2 regions of the Shewanella sp. GJ50-10 genome follow, and region 2 is predicted to be linked to the other one. Evidence: riboswitches for the same ligand, from Rfam matches in the RefSeq annotation. Region 2 holds a riboswitch; the other holds the start of a gene.

Region 1 (8,495 bases), 190 kb from region 2:
TAGCAAAGAAATGGCAAACCATGGCGGTATTTCACTGTATTTCATTGTTAAATAACAATGTTAAAACTATTGTTATTGTTAAAGAAATTCAGCTTTATCAATAATCAGTAAACACTACATAAACTTCACATCAAGTGTAATGCCTAACTGGCGAGGATCGCCATAACGAACATATTGTTTATCAGCCCAATCTAAATCTGGCTCATTACCAAAGTAGAAACCACGTACGCCATATTGCTCATCAAATAAGTTTCTGCCCCATAAGTAAGCTGACCACATCTGTGACTCATAACCAATGCGTGCATTGAATATGGTGTAAGCATCTGATTTGGATTCATTGCTATCTGAGTAGTAAAAGTCACTTTTTCCACTGGCATTTAAGTTGGTGAACCAACCTGAATCACTGACATAGCTCATACCTGCGCTGTAAGTGAAGTTAGGCGCATGCGCTTGGTCGCGCCCTGTTAAGTCAATTACGTTACCTGAACCATCATTGTATTGATAATCACCGTATTCAGTTTCTAACCAACCTACACTGCCGTAAAACTCTATGTTATCTGTGGCATAGTATTTAAAGTCTGCTTCTGCGCCATAGTTTTTAGCGCTACCGGCATTATCAGTGTATAGAATGAAGCGCTGTTGGTCGTCAGGATCTTGCTGTGACGCCGATACTTGTTGGTTTTGACGGTCCATGTAAAACAGCGCCATATTGGTCGCTACCGCGCCATCTAACCATGATGATTTAAGACCTAACTCATAGTTGTATAGAATTTCAGTATCGAATTCTTTTTTATCAGCAAGTTCAGGTGGTAAAGTCATGTTAAAGCCACCCGCTTTGTAACCGCGAGCAATTCTAAAGTAAGCGTTATGATCTTGGTTTAAGCTTTTAGAAATCGCTAAATGCCCGCCCCACATATTTTCTGTAGGATCGAATTCATCGCCATTACTGTCGGAATACTCACTTACGCGGCGTTCTAATCGCACACCTGCTGAAAATACATAACCATCACCAAACTGGGTATCTGTTTGGGCAAAAATGGCATAGTTGGTGGCTTCATATTCTGACTGTAATACTTCATCAGGCCAGCCATTGTATTCAGAGTATAAATCGTTATCTTCTTTCAGGTTCATGCCGTATAAACCCACTAACCAGTCAGTCGAATCGTTAAAAATTCGTCCTGCTTCGTTTGAGCTAATACGGAACTCTTGTGAAATCGTTTTGCGGTCGCCTTGCTTATCCCATGTGTAATCGTAAACACATGGCTCTGTGCCAATCTCGACCCAGTTATCATCATAAGCAGTACATTCTTTTGAGGCCCAATAATCAGGGTTAGCCCAATCGCCATCATAATTATGGTGATGGTCAGTTTGTGCAAATGAAGTTAGCGAGGTCAGTTCAAATTTTTCAAACTGAGTAAAAATCGCTTTTAAGCCAACGCCAGTGGTTTTTTGGCTATCAACTCCAGGCTTATCAGTAATGGTTTCAAAACCATTATTATCTAATGTCCAAGCATCATAACCATTGTCAAAGTTGGCATGTAATAAGGTTAAATCAAGTTGCACGTCATCGGTTGCATACCAGCGCAGTTTTGCTCTAGCGGTAAACTCGTCACGGGCGTTCGTATCTTCACGCTCTAGATAGGTATTATCACGGTAACCATTTTGAGAATGCTGTTCTAACGATACGCGATACAACAATTTACCTGAATCAGATAAGGGACCGGAGCTAAAACCAGAGAAAGTTTGTAAATCATCATCACCCATTGACACTTGTGCGCCATGTTCAAATACATCCGTTGGGTCATTACTTTTTAAATAAATTAACCCGGCTAATGCATTAGCACCATATTGGGTGCCTTGAGGTCCACGTAATACTTCAACTTGTTGCATATCGTACATGCTTGAAACCATGCCGATACCTGATAAATCAATATCATCAACGATAAAGCCAACCGATGAGTTAGGTGCGCCTTGATATTCTTCTTGCTCACCAACACCACGAATTTGGAAGTATTTAGGACGTGAACTGCCGCCTGACCAGTTAAAGTTGGCAATAGAGTTCAATACATCTTCAAAATGCTGTGCCCCTTCGTCTTGTAATTGCTGACTGTCGATTACCGTCACGCTAGAAGGCGCTTTTTCAAGCTCGATATTACTGAAGTCAGCATTAACAACAATGACTTCCATCTTTTCTGCATTTGGCGCTGAGCGCTCAATATCTTCAGATTGTGCAACAGCAGAAGTCGATAAAGCGGCGAGAATGGCAATCGCAACAGGCGATTTAGGTTTAAATAAAGACATAGGACCTCAAATAATAATTTTGAGATCCGGCAAGCATAGTGAATGAGTGATGTGCATCTGTGACAACATTGTCGAGTTCGCTTTCTTGTTTTAGCGTTAATTCAAAAATGATGTCTTAAAAAATGCAGCCTATTCCTACGCCGGTATTAGCCGGATCAGGTTCTAAGGGTTCGTCAAAAAACATCTCAGTTAGCTCTTTTTTGAGCTAACACCCCTTGGCGAGGCGGATTATAAACGATTAGCAATAAGTACGACACTGTTACTGAGAACTTTTCATTAACTATTTAAGTACAAGTTTGTATCACCTAAAGAAGTGAACCGTTTAGGCATAAAAAAACACCCAAATATGGGTGTTTTCTAAAATTGATTAACGCTTAATTTGAGAAGGCTTTGCGGACATAAACATCAAAGCGTGTGGCTGTGGTATTAGGTGCTACAGCGGTTACCTGCATTTGTTGCTTACCGTGAAGTTTTAATGATTTCCAGCTAGTAGCTTCATCTTCAATAGTAAATCCACCAGCGTCATACCAAGTAAATTTATATTGTAGACGTAGGTCGGTGCTAACCTTGCTTAATATTAACGCCGAGCCTTGTAATAAATCACCTTGTGTACGCACGTTAACTTGCTCGACAGCGACCTCTTGACCAAATGAGTAATTATCAACCCGAGTTTCGCCATTGGAACCTGCTGATACTCCAGCGGTGTGATTAGCACAAGCTGACATCATTAATACTAATGTTACAACGACTATTGAAAACTTCATCATGTATCCTCTTGATAACTTAGCCCTATGGGCTTGAAACTGACGGTTCGTAAGTGACTCTTCTATAAAATATATAAAGCTTATTGGTCTAACAAAAAGTGCGCTCTCGCGGTGGCAATTAATTGCTTTCTATTCGTTTGCCAGCAATTGATTGTAACGTGCGCGACTCTGCGGCCTTGGCGAGTAATTTTACACTCTGCAAAGGTATCTTGGTGCAAACCAGCCCTTAAATAATCGATTGAGAAATCAATAATTTTAGGCACTTTCTTCGCTTGCATGAACACCATTAATTGTACAATTGCCGACATTTCCATAAAGCCTGCAATCACACCTCCGTGAATAGCGGGTAAAATCGGGTTGCCAATATTGTCGTCTTTTTGCGGTAATTTAAACACCATTTCATCACCGAAACGGTTAACACTCATGCCGATAAACTGTGTGTACGGCACTTTAGCTAATAAATAACTATAGTCGTTCAAGTCAATGGCACGTTTAACAATATCATGAACATTTAAGTCATCTGCCGCAAAAGCATCTGCAATTGGCGTAATTGATTCCCGTGTACCGATATCGCTATTGCTTGGCTCTACAGTATTTTTCGACTCGCCCATTAATGCTTGACGAAATTCTTCACCTACCATTTCAGGGCTAATACGCATAAATGAACCTACAGCGTGAGCAATAGGGTCATCAACACTGTCTTGATATGCAATTGCTCGAGTAAATGCGACATTAGCAGATAAACGATAACATTCGGCAATGGCATATAGCGGCTTATCAGGTTCCGCGGGCTTCATATAATCAACACGCAAATCCAGTGTTGGTGATATCTCTAAAGACTCGTACTTAGCTAAAATTGCACTCACAACCGACGTACCTGATGCCGTGTCGATTAACGTAGTCACTACCCCGCCGTGGATAACACCAGTATCAGGGTCACCAATAATATCTTGGCTATATGGTAGCTCTAGTAATACATGGTGTTCACTGGCTTCAAGTACGCTGATATTCAAACGTCGGCATTGGGCTAATTGATTAACAAAGCGGGTCGCTACTTCTGTTAACGGGAAAAATTCACTGTTTATTTTCATTTCGCTTAATTTATCCTGCGTGATTAAGCATAGAACCTAATGGTTTACCGCCTACCAAGTGCATGTGAATATGATAAACCTCTTGGCCACCATGTTTGTTGCAATTCATAATTAAACGGTAGCCATCTTCAGCAATACCAGCTTCATCAGCAAGTTTAGCTGCAACTGACATCATGCGGCCTAAAGCAAGTTCATCTGAAGCTTTAATATCGTTAGCAGTAGGAATAAGGTGATTGGGGATAATCAATATATGGGTCGGAGCTTGAGGTGAAATATCACGAAACGCAGTGACTAGCTCGTCTTGGAATAAAATATCCGCTGGAATTTCGCGGCGAATAATTTTACTAAAAATGGTTTCTTCGGCCATGGGTAATCATCCTTATCGTTATATGTAGGGTGAAGCCTGTTACGTTATTCGCAAACTAGGTTATCTTATAGTATCAACTACCGCCTTTGTCACTCCAGTAAATACTCATTTTAGATTTAGTGGATATGTACATCTGCATTTGCACATTGCTAGTGATTTTGGCAGCATTAACACTCTTCTAGCTCGCATTTCTTTTTAGCAACACCAACTTACTTGGAATTTGTTCATGCATTATCACATCATTGCTATCGATCCTAAAGCGCATTTATTTGAAGTCACTCAAACAATTAACACTGCAAAACCTCATCAGATTTTGTCATTGCCTTCTTGGTTACCGGGCAGTTATATGATCCGTGATTTCGCCAGAAATCTAATTGATATAAAAGCAGTTGATAACAATGAACAACCCGTTGAAGTATTGCAGTTAGATAAGCAAACTTGGCAATGCCAAAACAGCGACAGTTTTATCAAAATTAGTTATCAAGTTTACGCCTGGGACTTATCTGTGCGCTCAGCGCACCTAGATACTACCCATGGATTTTTTAATGGCAGTAGCGTTTTCTTATGCGCTAAAGGACTTGAAGAAACCAAGCATACCTTAACCATTGAAAAACCAGCGTTGGATGAACTTAGCCAATGGAAATTAGCCACCAGCATGAAAAGAACTGCTGGTGAACCATTTGGCTTTGGTGAGTTTTATGCCGATAGCTATGATGAATTCATCGATCACCCTGTCGAAATGGGCGATTTGACGATTGAAAGCTTTGAAGCCTGCGGCGTTCCGCACGATATTGTCCTCAGCGGCAAACATCGCGCATCAATGCCGCGATTATGCAAAGACTTAAAAGCCATTTGTGAATATCAAATAAACCTTTTCGGTGGTAATGCGCCATTTGAACGGTATGTCTTTTTAACGACTGTTTTAGGTAATGGTTTCGGAGGGTTAGAGCATCGAGCCAGTACAGCACTCATGTGTTCACGAAAAGACTTACCCACTGATATGGAGCACGAGGTAAACAAAGATTATCGAGTTTATCTATCCCTATGTAGTCATGAATATTTCCATAGCTGGAATGTAAAACGGATTAAACCTGCCGAGTTTACCCCGTTCGATTTATCTCAAGAAGCCTATACAGAGCAGCTTTGGGCTTATGAAGGTATTACCTCTTATTTTGATGATTTTCTTACCTATCGAAGTGGTTGTGTTGATCAAACTCAATATTTAACCATGCTTAGCGAAATCATGACCCGAGTTTATCGTTCCCAAGGCCGTTTCAAGCAAACCTTAAAATCATCGAGCTTTAATGCTTGGACTAAATTTTATAAGCAAGATGAAAATGCCAATAATGCCATTGTGAGCTACTACACCAAAGGAGCATTATTCGCACTCTATTTGGACTTAACTATCCGATTAGAAACTGATGGAAAACAGAGCTTAGATGATGTTATGCGCGCGCTTTGGCAAGATTATGGTTCAAGAAACATTGGTACTCAGATAGATACTCACAAGCAAATCATTGAGAAGCTGTTAAATAGAAATTGTGATGACTTATTCGCTTATCTTGAAAATACCCAAGATATCCCGCTAGAAGCTTTACTTGATAAAGTCGGGATTACTATGCGCCTTAGAGCAAGCGCTGGGAATACCGATTTAGGCGGCGGTGATGTATCTGGTAATAAAATCGCATTTGGCGCAAGAACCAAATCGGAATCTATCGGATTAAAAGTATTAACCGTGACACAAAATAGTCCTGCTCATCAAGCTGGGTTAAGCGCTGGGGATTTATTAATTTCAGCCAATCACCTTCAAGTCGATGCTCAACTTGAAGCACAACTTCAATCAATGACCATCGGTGATGAAGTGTTACTGCATTGGTTTAGACGCGATGAGCTGATGCAAGGTCGTATGCCAATCAGTGCAACTGAAGCGGATACCATTAGCCTTGAAATCCAAGATAAAAATAAGCTAAGCATTTGGCTATAGTGAATAGAGATAATTTGTAAAAGTGATTTGTAAGTTATTTAGAACTGATTTATAAGAAATAAAAAAGGTGCCTCAAGGCACCTTTTTTAGGTAAAAATTATAGATTATCCACGTTTGATTCTTGCACTTACTTTAGATTCACTATGCGCTTCCAACCAATATTTCTGTAAGGTTGTATTTTGCATACCTGTTGCTGAATCACCTAAACTCCAAGCCCCTTTCCAAATACCGTCAGCGATTAAATGAACCACTGCACTTTCAATGGCTGAAACAACACAAAGACTCACAGGTTCATTTGAAGTGTAACCAGCTTCAGCTTCTAATAAGTCTTGAGCATCAATAAACTTAAACACTCCTGCTGTAATTTCTTTTGAAATAACCGCTTTGGTCGTCGTCACACTACTTAACAATCGTCCGGTGCGAATATCAACCGCACGTAAATTTACAGTAATACTGTCAACACGATACTGACCAGATGCGCCAATGCCTAAATAACGTGCGCCTGCACCGCCAGTTTTAATATTGGTATCATAAGCGACAATTCCGCCTTCCATTAACACCTGAGCACTGTTTAACTGTGGAAGTTTACTCGCATCCCCTTTAAGTCCTGCGCGAACAATTTTTCGCTCCGTCAAAAGATTTTGAAGTCCTTCTCGCTCTACAGGAATAAACCATGACGAGTCATTTAAAGACTGCGCTAAAAACGCTGTCCCAGACTGCGGCACTGCCGTAGAAAAGTTACTTGATGGAATTGGCTTGTATTGCCCTGTTTGATCTCTAAAGTCATAAACAGCCGCAACCATAGCGCCTTGCGGAAAAGGTAAACTTGTTAGGTCATAATAAGTTTCACTTTTTGGCATTAAACTAGACGTTGCATCAATGTCTTCAAATTGCTCGTCAACTGATGAACAAGCTGAAAGTAAGATGACTAAAGAACTAATAATAATCTTATTCATTGTTAGCCACCCACACTATCATCAACAATACCGCCAACTTCAATAATGGTTGTTTCGCCAGTCAGCACATCAGTAATGTGTACAATTAGCGAACCATCTTCATTGACGACATTAATTTCAAAATCATCAGTTAATAAATATCCTTCACCACCATTAGCTGCATCATTAAAAAGTTGGCTCATTAATCTAGATTGCAATGAACTAGAAAGTCTCTCTAATGCTGTCGGTGGAACATAGCCAGAACCACCGCTATCATGGTCATTTTGTGCAGCTGCGTTCGCTAATAAATATGAACCATTTAAATAACTGCCACCAAATGCAGGGTTCACGGGTTGATAAATTAATTGAGTTGCAAAACTATTAACTGAAAACATTAATAGAATAAAAGTAAATATTAGTTTTTTCATATCGGCATTCCCTGCTTATATTTCATCAGGAGCAAGATCAGGATCAAATAATGCTCCCAACACTGCTTGTTCATTTCTTTTAGTCACCGCTGAATTTACACGTTTAGCGGCATACTTAACCTGATCGTCCATATTCCTACTCACCGGTGAAACAAAAGTGATAAATATGGTTTTACGATTCTGTTGAATTAAAATTTTACTACCACTTCTTGCTGTTGCTTGCTCAACAACCGTTAAGCCCGAGTGCTTGTTATTACCGCCAATATCTCGATATGCAGCTACAAACTCACGATAAAAGCGATGACCTAGCCTTGTCATAGCTCTGTTTAATATAAGTCCATCAATTAAGTCAGATTCTTGTTTAGGTTTGTTATCATTAACTATGATTGATTTTGTCCCTGGTTTTTTTAATGAATTTTCTTGCGCCACAGATGCTTTAGACTCTGGCACGATTTCATCTAAAGCAGGCTGCACCTCAGGGACTGACACTTCTTTTTGAGTTTCGACTTTAACTTTATTAACTTCAGCAGCCACTGACTCGTTCATCATAATGACAAATAAGAAATTAAGGCTTATGAATATCAATAAAGAATTTTTCACACTCTTACCTCATGCATATGAGTTT
Region 2 (8,495 bases):
AAGGCAAGGGTAGCCGTACTTTTAAAGATGCTTGTCCAAGCAGTGAATCACATATCGCCAAACTGATTAAATCTTATCCTATCAAAAGTGAGATAGTCGTTAGTCATATTCGTCAGGCTAACCGTGGTTGTGTGTCACTTGAAAATACCCATCCTTTCACACGGGAATTATGGGGTAAATATTGGACATATGCCCACAACGGTCAGTTATCTGATTATCAAGAAAAGTTTGTCGTTAATCGTTTTCAACCCGTTGGAGACACCGACAGTGAGTTGGCATTTTGCTGGATCATGGAACAGGTGTTAGTCGAATTTGGGCCGAAGCAACCAGAAGATATGAACGCTGTATTTGCGTTTATTGCAGGTTTAGCTGATGAGGTTAGAGCGCTGGGTGTGTTTAATATGATCCTAAGCGATGGCGTGGACTTGATGACATATTGTAGCAATAACCTTTGTTATATCACCCGCCGTGCGCCCTTTGGTAAAGCAAAACTAATCGATACAGATGTGGTTATCGACTTTAATAAAGAAACCACGCCGAATGACGTTGTTACTGTGATTGCAACTAGGCCACTTACTAAAGATGAAGAGTGGAACATATTAAAACCTGGTGACTGGAAGCTGTTCAGGCAAGGTGAACTTCAAGCGAGTAATCAAGCATAGTTTATAGGAACATTCGCCTGTTATAGATTGAGCATGATGATAAGTGACAGTCTCCTATAAGGGGAAAATTGGTAGACCGTCATTTTATTATTATCAACGCTATAGCGATATTCAAACACTGTACGTAAATCAATTTCAAACGCTAGTTATTATTCTGATGCCATTTCTGGCACAGCTGTGTCGGTTTTTGGTTCATCTAAAAACTGATAATTATCCAATTTAATATCTAGCTGCTTACTGCCTTTTGAGAAGTGACTAAGTCTAATGGGTAGGTAGCCTAAATCTGGCGCCATCCAAAAAAATGTTTGGCGTTTTTTACTGGTTCTTACCACTTCAATCTTAATGGTTTCGTATGAACCACTCTCGATAGTCACTCTTTCTTTACCAATAACTTTAAATTCATAATCATCGAGCTCTTTATCTTTCACCATTTCGTATTGCAGTTTTTCAGGTGGGTTGTACATATCCATTCTAAATTGCAGTTGTACCATTAATGGGTCAAAAATATCGTCTGCGTAATCTAACTTTGCTCGCTCATCTTTATATATGGTGTGAATAACGCCTTGACCCTCTGCAAATACGGTTTGTTCGTTATAGTCGCTTCCTGTACCAGTACGTTTACTCATATAACGGATAGGCTTAAGTCTGCCATCGACTAATTGGAACTCACTACTGATATTACGCACATCAGATAGCATCAATAAGCTGACATCACTATCAAATCGGTATTGATAGAAACCGTTATCCGATGCAGGTAATTGATAACGGGCTTTGCCTAAATGGATGCTGCCGTAATAAACATTATATTCGGCATTATGTGGGGCGAGAGGTGTTAGGAAGTCGCTCTTGTTTTCAGCTTCAATGTTATTCATAGCGGAAGTCGCATTGGTAGAAGCCAATTTCTCAGAAGCTGATTTTGTAACAGCTGAGCTAACCTCGTTTGCAGTGCTTGATTGAATATCTTCTGTGGTTTGTGCATAAGCTAAATTGAATGGTTGAACGTAGATTGTCGCCAGAAGGGCGATCATTGAATAAGGCTTTTTGCTAAAAGTAATATGATTCGAAATTTCAGAAAATAGTTTAACCAAAATAGTACCTATGTCTGGAGTTAAAAAGGTAAAGAGAGAACCAATGTTGCCATATCAGGCTTCCATTCAAATTTTGACAGTGAAATTTTACCTTTGTTCACTTCAATTCCTTCTGATCTTAGACGCTCTTGCTGATTTTGGAAACTAATGGTATTGAGTTTAAAGGATATTTTTCCTTGGCTGTTAATGACTCTATGCCAAGGAAGGTTAAGATGGGATGGGGCGTCTTTTAATGCTTTAGATACATAACGTGCACGGCCTGGAAGACCTGCAAGATCGGCAACCTTACCGTAGGCGAGAACATTACCTTCGGGGATCATGTTGACGATAAACCAAATTTTTTGTTTCGAAGATAGCTCGTTCATGTATAAATCATCACAGTTAAAACAACAGCATAATGCATCATTGTGCTGATAGGAATGATTGCCGAGCAAAAGTGAGGTCAAAATTTTTAGACAGTGATTAAACTCCTAAATCACTGTTAAAAAGATACATAGAAAATGAGATAGTGCGCCAGCTAACACAAATAAATGCCAAATAGCATGGTTATAGGGTATACGTTTATTGACATAAAAGATGACCCCAATGCTATAGAAAGCGCCACCCGCTAGTAATAAATTAAATCCTAAATCGGACATGCCTTTAATAAGATCGCTCATCACAGTGACGCATAGCCAGCCCATGATCAAATAAAGTATGACACTGAAAGCTTTAAATCGGCCTATAAACAGGGTTTTAAATACAATACCGCCTAATGCGAGTAACCAAATGGCAGCGAGTACAATATTGGCTTGTTCGCCATCTAGGCTAATTAGCATTAATGGAGTGTAGGTACCAGCAATTAAGGTATAAATGGCACAATGATCGGCCATCTTGAAACGTTTACGCCATAAAGGCGTAGTGCTTGAGTGGTATAGGGTTGATGCGAGAAATAATAAAACAATGCTTAGACCATAAACCCCAATACCAAACATTTCAGTGGCATTTAAATGTGAAGCTCCTTTCACTAGCATTGCAACCATGGAGATAAGGCCTGCAATCACGCCAATACCATGAGTAACGCTATTTGCTAACTCTTCAGTTGCGCAATAATCTGATTGTTGGTGCTGGCTAGCTTCAATTTTTTGATCTGCATTTAACTCAAGGGACATCTTTGCATACAACCTAGTTAAGCAATGTAGAAATTAGAGTAACAGCTTAAATTCTAAAATACTAGAAATTAAGCGTACACGTGTAAGCTTAATTTTTTTTGCTAATAGATTCAGAATATTAGTCTTTAATTATTGTGGTTTAAGGTAAATTGCTGCTTAAGTGAACTATTTTTGTAATTACGAATCTGATGATATTCAAACAAAGATATTCAAAGCATGATGATTAAACTCTAAGTGATTAAACCCTATGTAGTTAAATCCAAGGTGGTTAAACCCTAGGTGGTTAAACCCTAGGTGGTTAAACCCTAGGTGGTTAAACGAACCAATCAATTACCGTTTAAATGAGATGAGTAAGTTTTTGAGCGATAGGATGCGCTAAATGGTCAATAAACATGAAGCAGATTTAAAAACAGCAAAAGATATTAAATTGTTGGAACAAGATCTGTCTATTGAGAATATTGAACTAGGCAATGTAACGCCATTTATTACTGCAGAAAGACAGACGCAAGTTAAAGATATCGACTTTGAACAATCAGGTTTGGCTTTTTCAGAATCCAATAGCGTAATTAATACAGACGTCTCCCTAGCCATTCCCAGTTTGTGTGCGGTGTCAAATGACTCTAGTAGGTCATCATCAGTACTTGTTGAAAATCATTCTTTTGCGTCAAGGTTAAAACAGACACTGTCCCTAAGTGTTTTATTAGTGACGATAGTTCATCTAGCTGGTTTCTTATTGCTATTGATACTGGCTGAGCAAACCGTAGATGTATTTGTCGAAATAGCTAAAGCTAAGCAACAAGAGCACATAGACAGTCCAATACAAGCACAATTAAAGAATAAAGAAATCAACGCTTACTTCATTACTGCTGAACAGTTAGCGGCAATGTCTCCAGCCACTCAACCTGAAAGCACCCCAGAGCAGACTTCAGCAAAGGCTATAGCAGAAACATCAGAACAGTCACCTGAAGTTAATTCCGAGTCTACCTCAGTAATTGCGCCAACAAAGCCACAAGAAAATATACCGCCAGATACTGAAGTGAAGCCGGTAACATTAGAACAAGTTATCGAGCAAACACCCCAATCTGCAGCTCTTATTGAAGAAGTTATAATCGAAAAAGTCACTGTAGACGAACCAATAAATGATGAGTCATTAAATGTCGACCCCATAATTGTCGACCCTATAAATGATAAAACGATAAATACTTCTTCCAGTAAACTAGATACTGAATTTAACTGGAGCAGCGTTGACAGTATGTATCTGCAGGAGCCGAAGGACGAGGCTATCCATTCGCACCTGTTCAATAAAAATGAATTAAGTGACTCACAATTTAATGTTTTGAATTCAGCGACAAGCAATGTGTTGAAAAACTTAAATCAACAAGCGTTGAAAACATTGGTTTCACAACAAGCGCATATAGCAACCTCTGGTGATGGTGCTAGTTTGAGTGAATTGACGCCTGAGATGTTTGATATTGAAATCATAGAAATAGAAGATAAGCGACAAGCCACAACCCTCGACCACCGTTTAGACCCAAATCGGATAATGAAACATGGTGATACTTGCTATCGAATTGTTCCGTTGCCAACTCAAATTAATCCACACGCAGAAGGTTTAGGATTTGCTGAACCCTGTGATAGTGCTCGAATGAAAAAGGCATTAAATAAAGCAATCCAGAATAGGTTATCGAAAGTACAATTGCCGTAATGTTTTGCGCAACACTTGTTAATGTTTTATCCGATGCGCATATTTTTATTATTTTTGCTTAGATAAAAATTCATCAGAATTTTATTAAACTGAGACGCACTATTATTTTAAATAATATTATCAGACTCTTAAGTTATGAATAAATATCAGGCTTGTGTTGTTAAAATTGAAATCAATTCACTTGTATTTTAACTAATATGCTGAGTATACTGCTCACATCTTGTCGGAGTGCCTTATGGCTGAGACCGTTTATTCGGGATCCGTTGAACCTGATCAGGTTAAAACCTGCGAAGGAAACAAGCAGTTAATTTGCTATTTCTTCTTTCTGTTTTCAGATTTATTGAAAGTTTAAAACTATTTGATGTGTTTTGACGACCATTAAAATTTTGCCGTCATCAACAGCAAGAGTTTTATATTGCGTAAAGTTATATAGGCTTCTAACAAGAGGTTTATTTAAAACTTTATCATCAAAGCAAATTACAGGGTTATTTATAACTCGCTCGTCATCAACAAACCTCTCCAGACAAGCAACTCTTTTTAATTATTTTTGAGGTTGCTAATGTCAAATCGTCGCCAAACCCGTGAACAAGCACAAGCTTTTATTGATACATTAAAGCCGCTACAACATCCTAATTCTGAGAAAATTTATCTTACTGGTTCCCGTAAAGATTTATTAGTGGGCATGCGCCAAATTCATCAGACAGACACTATTTTAGGTGGAACCGATGATGCTCCTGTCACCGAGAGTAATCCACCTATTAAGGTTTACGATTGCGCGGGGGCGTACTCTGATCCCGATGCTGAAATTAACGTACGTTTAGGTTTAAACAAATTTCGCGAAAGCTGGATTGATGAACGTGAAGATACCGAGCAGCTCGCTGGTGTGAGTTCAGACTTTACTCAGCAACGTTTAGCTGATGATGGTTTAGATCATTTACGTTTTGAAGCATTAGTGCCACCAAGACGTGCTAAAACAGGCAGATGTGTAACCCAAATGCACTATGCTCGTCAGGGTATCATCACGCCTGAAATGGAATATATTGCCATACGTGAAAATATGGCAAGAGAGCAAGTCACAGATGAAATATTAACTCAAAAAGCTGCTGGAGAAGCATTTGGCGCAGTGATCGGGCAACCAATTACCCCAGAGTTTGTCCGTGATGAAGTGGCTCGCGGCCGTGCGATAATTCCGCTTAACATCAACCATCCAGAAGCTGAACCTATGATTATTGGACGTAACTTTTTAGTTAAAGTGAATGCCAATATCGGTAACTCAGCCGTGACCTCATCGATTGAAGAAGAAGTTGAAAAACTTGTTTGGTCAACGCGGTGGGGCGCCGATACGGTTATGGATCTCTCTACAGGCCGTTATATTCATGAAACTCGCGAATGGATAATCAGGAATTCACCAGTACCAATTGGTACTGTGCCAATTTATCAAGCGTTAGAAAAAGTGAATGGTGTTGCTGAAGACCTTAACTGGGAAGTGTTTCGCGATACCTTGATTGAGCAGGCTGAACAAGGCGTTGATTATTTCACTATTCATGCTGGGGTGTTACTGCGTTATGTCCCAATGACGGCTAAACGCTTAACGGGCATTGTTTCTCGCGGTGGATCAATTATGGCCAAGTGGTGTTTGAGTCACCACAAAGAAAGTTTTTTGTATGAACACTTTAAAGAGATCTGTGAGATCTGTGCGGCTTATGACGTGTCTTTATCGCTGGGTGACGGAATGCGTCCAGGTAGCATTGCAGATGCCAATGATGAAGCGCAATTTGCAGAGCTTGAGACCTTAGGTGAGTTGGTCAAAGTGGCATGGGAATACGATGTGCAAACCATTATCGAAGGCCCTGGCCATGTGCCAATGCAACTCATTAAAGTGAATATGGAAAAACAACTAGCCCACTGTGATGAAGCGCCTTTTTATACTTTAGGCCCACAAACAACGGATATCGCACCGGGTTATGATCACTTTACTTCTGGCATCGGCGCAGCCCAAATGGCCTGGTATGGTGTTGCAATGCTGTGTTATGTCACCCCTAAAGAGCATCTTGGCTTACCAAACAAAGAAGATGTTAAACAGGGCTTAATTGCCTATAAAATTGCAGCCCACGCCGCAGATGTCGCAAAAGGGCATCCTGCTGCACAAATACGTGATAATGCATTGTCGAAAGCACGTTTTGAGTTTCGCTGGGAAGATCAATATAACCTTGGCTTAGACCCCGATACTGCCCGTGCATATCATGATGAATCATTGCCGCAAGAATCGGCCAAAGTAGCCCACTTTTGCTCAATGTGTGGCCCCAAATTCTGTTCAATGAAAATTACACAGGAAGTTCGAGAGTATGCTGCTAAACAAGAAAAGCAGGCATTATCGACAGGTGTTGAACAGACTATTTCAATTGTTGATGCAAATGAGTTCCAAGCAAAACAAGATAGCAGTATCGAACTAGATGTAAATGCGGCAATGGCACAAAAATCTGCCGAATTCAAAGCTACAGGCTCAGCTATTTATCATTCTGTTTCTGATAATCAAAACGCCACTAAAACTGCACCAGATGAAACTTCAGTAAACAAAACTCCTGAACTTGAAAACGTTGAGGGCTAAGTATGTCTCAACTAATGCAAGGTAATAACAAACCTATTGTCTGGACCATTGCCGGTTCAGACAGTGGTGGCGGGGCTGGTATTCAAACAGACTTGGCTACGATGAACGACTTAGGGTGTTTCGGTTGCAGTGTGATTACTACAGTCACTGCCCAAAGCTCTGTGGAAGTGAGCTTGGTTGAACCATTATCAGATGCAATGGTAATTGCTCAGTTAAATGCGCTTGAAGCTGATTTAATTCCTGCAGCAATAAAAATTGGGCTGATTGCCAATCAACAACAGCTAGATATTATCGCTAAGTGGCTTAAATCCTTTAGAAGCAAAGATATTGCCAACAAAACCGTGCCTGTGATTGTCGATCCTGTGATGGTGGCCAGTTGCGGTGATGGTTTAAACCAGCAAGCAGAGCTGGATTTTAGCGCTTTTAAAGGTTTAATCACTTTATTGACGCCCAATGCCCAAGAGTTGTTTAGGCTAGTAGCAAAATCAGCTGTAAAAACCGATTTAGGTAAAGCGAGTTTTTATGATGCTGCTTCGTTTTTAAATAAAGATTTAAAATGTAATCTTATTGCAAAAGGCGGTGATGCCGAGCAATGGCAAGGAGATACAGCCAGTGATTTATTCGTTTGCCAGCAGGTTTTAGGTGTCAGCGAATCACATCAATATCAAAGTTATTGGCTATCATCCAAACGTATTGAAACTAATAATAATCACGGTAGTGGCTGTACATTATCTTCAGCCATTGCTTGTTTTATGGCACATGAGTACGTTCTTCACGATGCAATTGTGATGGCGAAAGCGTACGTGTCAAAAGGCTTATTAGATAGTGTGCAATTTGGCAAAGGCGCTGGCCCTTTAGCTAAAACAGGTTGGCCAAATGATATTGGTCTATATCCTCATGTTAGTCATTATTACGCAAGTGATTCGGACAAAAATCTAACGAACTCTGCTGATCAAGTTATTGGTTCAAGTCATGGTTCAAATAAAGCTTTTGCGAAATTAGAGCAAGATATTGGGGTTTATCCCGTTGTTGACGATATTGCTTTGCTCGAAGCATTACTTAAAGCGAAATGCACAACCGTTCAGCTTAGAATAAAACAATCTGGCGATACATTAGATGAGCATATAGAAACTCAAATTCAACAAGCGATTACTTTAGGGCGTGATTATCGAGCTCAAGTGTTTATTAATGATCATTGGCAACTTGCTTTAAAACATGGCGCTTTTGGGATTCATTTAGGCCAAGAAGACGCAGAACTGGCGCCGCTAGATGTCATTAATG

The links. Region 2 has a riboswitch for thiamine pyrophosphate ahead of thiC (phosphomethylpyrimidine synthase ThiC). Riboswitches for the same ligand answer to the same signal wherever they lie in the genome.
Region 1: linked by a shared signal. The riboswitch ahead of AC0L4E_RS07100 (TonB-dependent receptor) and the one ahead of thiC (phosphomethylpyrimidine synthase ThiC) in region 2 are both predicted to bind thiamine pyrophosphate.

What each region holds. Positions count from the first base shown of each region.
Region 1 is NZ_JBVVSS010000001.1:1,704,474-1,712,968, reverse strand. Features, by position in the region: gene AC0L4E_RS07100 (TonB-dependent receptor) at 115-2,301, opposite strand; TPP riboswitch at 2,416-2,527, opposite strand; gene AC0L4E_RS07095 (YcfL family putative periplasmic lipoprotein) at 2,676-3,065, opposite strand; gene AC0L4E_RS07090 (PaaI family thioesterase) at 3,146-4,156, opposite strand; gene hinT (purine nucleoside phosphoramidase) at 4,167-4,523, opposite strand; gene AC0L4E_RS07080 (M61 family metallopeptidase) at 4,750-6,507, shown strand; gene AC0L4E_RS07075 (CsgG/HfaB family protein) at 6,612-7,463, opposite strand; gene AC0L4E_RS07070 (curli assembly protein CsgF) at 7,466-7,870, opposite strand; gene AC0L4E_RS07065 (curli production assembly/transport protein CsgE) at 7,886-8,470, opposite strand; gene AC0L4E_RS07060 (LuxR C-terminal-related transcriptional regulator) at 8,467-8,495, opposite strand, start outside.
Region 2 is NZ_JBVVSS010000001.1:1,898,342-1,906,836, forward strand. Features, by position in the region: gene AC0L4E_RS07865 (class II glutamine amidotransferase) at 1-662, shown strand, start outside; gene AC0L4E_RS07870 (DUF3108 domain-containing protein) at 812-1,534, opposite strand; gene AC0L4E_RS07875 (MGMT family protein) at 1,771-2,115, opposite strand; gene trhA (PAQR family membrane homeostasis protein TrhA) at 2,221-2,901, opposite strand; gene AC0L4E_RS07885 (hypothetical protein) at 3,281-4,606, shown strand; TPP riboswitch at 4,821-4,919, shown strand; gene thiC (phosphomethylpyrimidine synthase ThiC) at 5,166-7,214, shown strand; gene thiE (thiamine phosphate synthase) at 7,217-8,495, shown strand, end outside.